One region of the Halioglobus sp. D3-4 genome, then DNA from elsewhere that is predicted to be linked to it. Evidence: predicted binding sites of a transcription regulator. Region 1 holds the regulator's gene; the other holds the start of a gene.

Region 1 (2,204 bases):
ATTGATGTCGTCTCGCCCTGTGTAACATTCAACAACAACACCAAGTCGACCAAGAGCTATGAGTTTGTGCGTGAGCACGCAGAGGCGACTGGTACCATCGATTTTGTGCCAATGCACAATGAGATCACCACCGAGTACCAACCAGGTCACGCACATGAAGTCACCATGCACGATGGATCTTCGATCCGCCTGTTTAAAATGGATGAATCGCTCAATCCCTTCGACCGTCGCTCAGCGGTAAATGTGCTGGAAGAGCATCGATACTCAGGCAATATCTTGACAGGCCTTATCTATATGAATCTGGATTCACGTGATTTACACGAAGTCCTGGAGACTTCGCGGCGGCCGCTGAATTCATTGGATGAGAGCGATTTGTGTCCGGGCAACAAGATGTTACTGAATATTAACGCGAGCCTACGCTAGCGTAAACCATGCGTAACTTCGCCCCTGCTCGAGTACCGAGGGACGTTTTAGTACAGATTTGTTGCAATTTTCCCTTTGCTTGTCATGTAATTGTCATACTTGAGACTTTTAATACCCATTCTTGAGTATAACCACGGTTTGAGAGTCGATGAGCACAGATACGGTATTAATTGTTGATGACGAGTTCGCTATCAGGGACATGCTGCGGATGGCGTTGGAAATGGCCGGTTATCAATGTATCGAGGCTGAAGATATTCAGCGCGCCTACCAACTGATAGTCGATGAAAGACCGGCCATCGTGCTGCTTGACTGGATGTTGCCTGGCGGCAGCGGGCTCGAGCTGATGCGGCGCCTCAAGCGCGAAGAACTCACCCGCGAAATGCCGGTTATTATGCTGACTGCTAAAACAGCGGAAGACAACGTCATTCAGGGGCTGGATGTCGGCGCCGACGATTATATGACCAAGCCCTTTGCTCCACGCGAACTGCTTGCGCGCATCAAGGCCTTGTTACGCCGGGCCGGCGGCACTGCGCAAAGTGAAAAAATTCAGGTTGGCGAGCTGCTGTTGGATGGCGAAAGCAAGCGGGTTTTTATCGCTGACCAGCCGCTAGAAATGGGACCAACGGAATTTAATCTCTTGCAGTTCTTCATGTCTCACCCCGAACGCGCTTACACCCGCGGCCAGTTACTGGATCAGGTGTGGGGAGCAAACGTGTACGTTGAAGAGCGCACCGTGGATGTACATATCAGACGCCTGCGCAAAGCGCTGCAATCCACCTCCGGTGATTACAGTAATTTAATCCAGACAGTTCGCGGCACCGGTTACCGCTTCTCTTCGCGGGGTGTTTCTTGAAGCACTTTTCCGGTTTTAGATGAGTTGGATTACGACGGCAAGCCGGCTTGTTTTACTGATCGCCTTGTCGGCAGGGCTGGGATGGATATACGGCTATCCGCGGGAGAGCGTTATTTTCGTGCTCCTGATGTGGATTGGGGTCTGGCTGTATCAGATGCAACGCCTGCAGTTATGGCTGAAAAATTCAGACAAGCCACCACCGGACGCTTTCGGTATCTGGGACGAAATTTACGCCCGAATCTATTCTCAGCAGAGAAAAAACTCGAAGGAGAATGCCCAATTGCAGTCAACCGTTGAGTATTTACAGGATTCGTTTGCAGCGATGCGCGACGGTGTGATTATGGTCGATCAGCACGGCGCAATCCAGTGGCTGAACCGAGCTGTAGAGCCACTGTTAGGCCTGCGTTACCCCGAGGATACCGGGCAGACGTTGACCAATCTGGTACGCGCGCCCGAGTTCAATCAGTACTTTCTGGCACGTGACTACCGAAAACCTCTGCAATACCTTGCCGTTGGTGACAATCGCTCCTGTTATCTGCGTGTCGATGTTACGCATTTTGGCGAGGGTGAGCGATTGCTGTTTATTCGCGACATAAGTGCTCAGGTACGCCTGGAAAATATGCGTAGGGATTTTGTCGCAAATGTGTCACATGAATTACGTACCCCTCTAACAGTGATAAGTGGCTACCTCAGCACCATACTGGATAACTCCGAAGAGTTGCCCAAGCGCTATGTACGGCCATTACAGCAGATGGACCAACAGGCCCAGCGAATGGAGAGCCTGCTAAAGGACCTGTTGTGGCTGTCGCGTATTGAGAGCGAAAAGCGCGATGATGAACGCGAGCAAGTGGATATCAGGGCGCTGTTGCAGGAACTTAGGGATGAGCTGGCGGAGGGGTATACTGCCGGTGCAATCGAGTTGAACATA
Region 2 (2,204 bases), 1.4 Mb from region 1:
GCACTGTCCGGCATATAAGCTCCGAACACCGGTATATTGCGAATATTTACGCCATTGTCGCGGTTGCTGGGATCTATTTCATTGCCGGGAACAGAGTAGTCCTTGTAACCCAGACCCATCACTTTCTCGATGCTGTTGGTGGTGATATCCACCACGGCAAAGGCATTGTTTTCCTGCAACGTAACCCAGGCGGTGCTGCTGTCGGCAGAGACGGCAATGTATTCCGGCTCGAGGTCCTGGGCGACCGATGCGGCCTTGGCCGAGATACGCACTGGCCCGGTTAATCCGCCGTTGTTAAACGCGGTAAAATCCAGTTGCGTCACATTGGCCTGCGTAACACTGGCAACCCCGGCAGAGACATCGATAATGGTGATAGAACCCGGAGGATCGACAGAGTAGTCACTATTGGGCTCGCCCTCATTGGCCGCCAACACAGTATTGCCATCGGGCGTGAAGATCACCATATCGGGCAGGGCTCCGGCTTCCACAACACTGAGGAAGGTGCCATCTGTCTGGTAGAACGCGATATAGCCATTGGCTTGCTTATTGTCTGCTTCGATCGCCACCGCCAGAACGCCGTTGCTAACCGCTACGCTGTTGGCTGCGCCGAGGTCGCTGGTACCCATGCCAAGCGCGCTGGCAACATCTGCCGCCACATCCAGCGTCATCGTCAACGTCGGCGATGACGGTGCTGAGGCATCAATCACATCGATCTGACCCGAATTGGCATTGACAACATAGGTCATGCGCGTTGCAGGGTCATAGTCTACAATCTCTGCCGCGGACTCATCGAAGACACCAGTTTCATAGCGCCCCATCAACGACAGGGATATTGTCGTCACTGTGGCATCACTGCCATCGGAGCCTGCCGGCCCCGCGGGACCAGCGGGACCCGTCGCGCCTACGGGGCCATCATCACCGTCGTCACCGTTACAGCCCATCAGTACCAGTGGCAGGCTTACAGCCGACAGCGCGAGCATTTTCTTCCAATTCATTGATTCACTCCAGATTACGTTTTTTGTGTGTTGTATTGCAGCCCGAGAAGTTAGTCGCTCCCCGTGAACGTCTGGTGAAAGAACGATGAAGGAAAAGTGAAGGATTAGTGCCGGAGAGCGGTTTAACACTGGTACTGTGACAAATCAGTGACAGCACAGGACGCACTGCGAGCCCAGGTGGAATTACCCCTGTATTCGCTAGCGGACAAGGTGCGAACCCAGTATCGAACCAGGCAACGTCATCGGGCGGGTGAAACACACGGACAAAAACGCTATAGTAACGCCCCTTTTTTCGGACACAGACAATCGCCATGCCTGCATCGGCTCCACGCAAAATCCTGGTAACCAGCGCATTGCCCTATGCCAATGGTTCCCTGCACCTCGGACACCTCCTCGAACAGGTACAGACCGATATCTGGGTGCGCTTTCAGAAATCGCGGGGACACCACTGCCTCTATGTCTGTGCCGATGATGCCCACGGCACCGCAATCATGCTGACCGCAGAGAAGCTCGGCATCACACCGGAACAGCAGATCGAGAATATCCAGCGCGAGCATATGCGTGACAGCGCCGGCTTCCTGATCGGCTTCGACAACTTCCATACCACGCACAGCGAAGAGAACCGCGTCTGGAGTGAAACCATCTACCAGCGCCTTAAGGACAACGACCATATTGCGTCACGCGCAATCACACAGGCCTTCGACCCAGAAAAACAACTGTTTCTGGCAGACCGCTTTATCAAGGGCACCTGCCCGCGCTGTAAAACAGCAGACCAGTATGGCGACAACTGCGAGGCCTGCGGCGCGACCTACAGCCCCACCGACCTGATCGACCCAGTATCAGCGATCTCCGGCGCAAAACCCATCGACAAGGAATCCATCCATTTCTTTTTCAAGCTGCCCGAGTTCGAGGGCATGCTCAAGGAATGGCTGGCTTCGGACAGTCTGCAACCGCAGGTGGCAAACAAATTGCGGGAGTGGGTCGAAGCCGGGTTGCAGGAGTGGGATATCAGCCGTGACGCACCCTATTTCGGTTTTGAAATTCCCGGCGAACCCGGCAAGTATTTCTATGTCTGGCTGGATGCACCTATCGGCTATATTGCCAGCTTCCAGAACTACTGTGATCGCACCGGGCACCCGTTTGACGAATACTGGCAGTCCGGCAGTGATACCGAGTTGTACCATTTCATCGGCAAGGACATCATCAATT

Evidence for each region. The regulator PhoB, encoded in region 1, activates phosphate uptake and scavenging genes when phosphate is short. The targets are predictions, from matches to a motif close to TGTCATAAANNTGTAACA.
Region 2: AC0L6S_RS00115 (choice-of-anchor I family protein) is a predicted target of PhoB. The motif match lies at 1,131-1,148, and genes of this name have one in related genera.

What each region holds. Positions count from the first base shown of each region.
Region 1 is NZ_CM147907.1:1,381,559-1,383,762, reverse strand. It holds gene AC0L6S_RS05990 (2-oxoacid:ferredoxin oxidoreductase subunit beta) at 1-423, shown strand, start outside; gene phoB (phosphate regulon transcriptional regulator PhoB) at 572-1,276, shown strand; gene phoR (phosphate regulon sensor histidine kinase PhoR) at 1,296-2,204, shown strand, end outside.
Region 2 is NZ_CM147907.1:28,069-30,272, reverse strand. It holds gene AC0L6S_RS00115 (choice-of-anchor I family protein) at 1-995, opposite strand, end outside; gene metG (methionine--tRNA ligase) at 1,307-2,204, shown strand, end outside.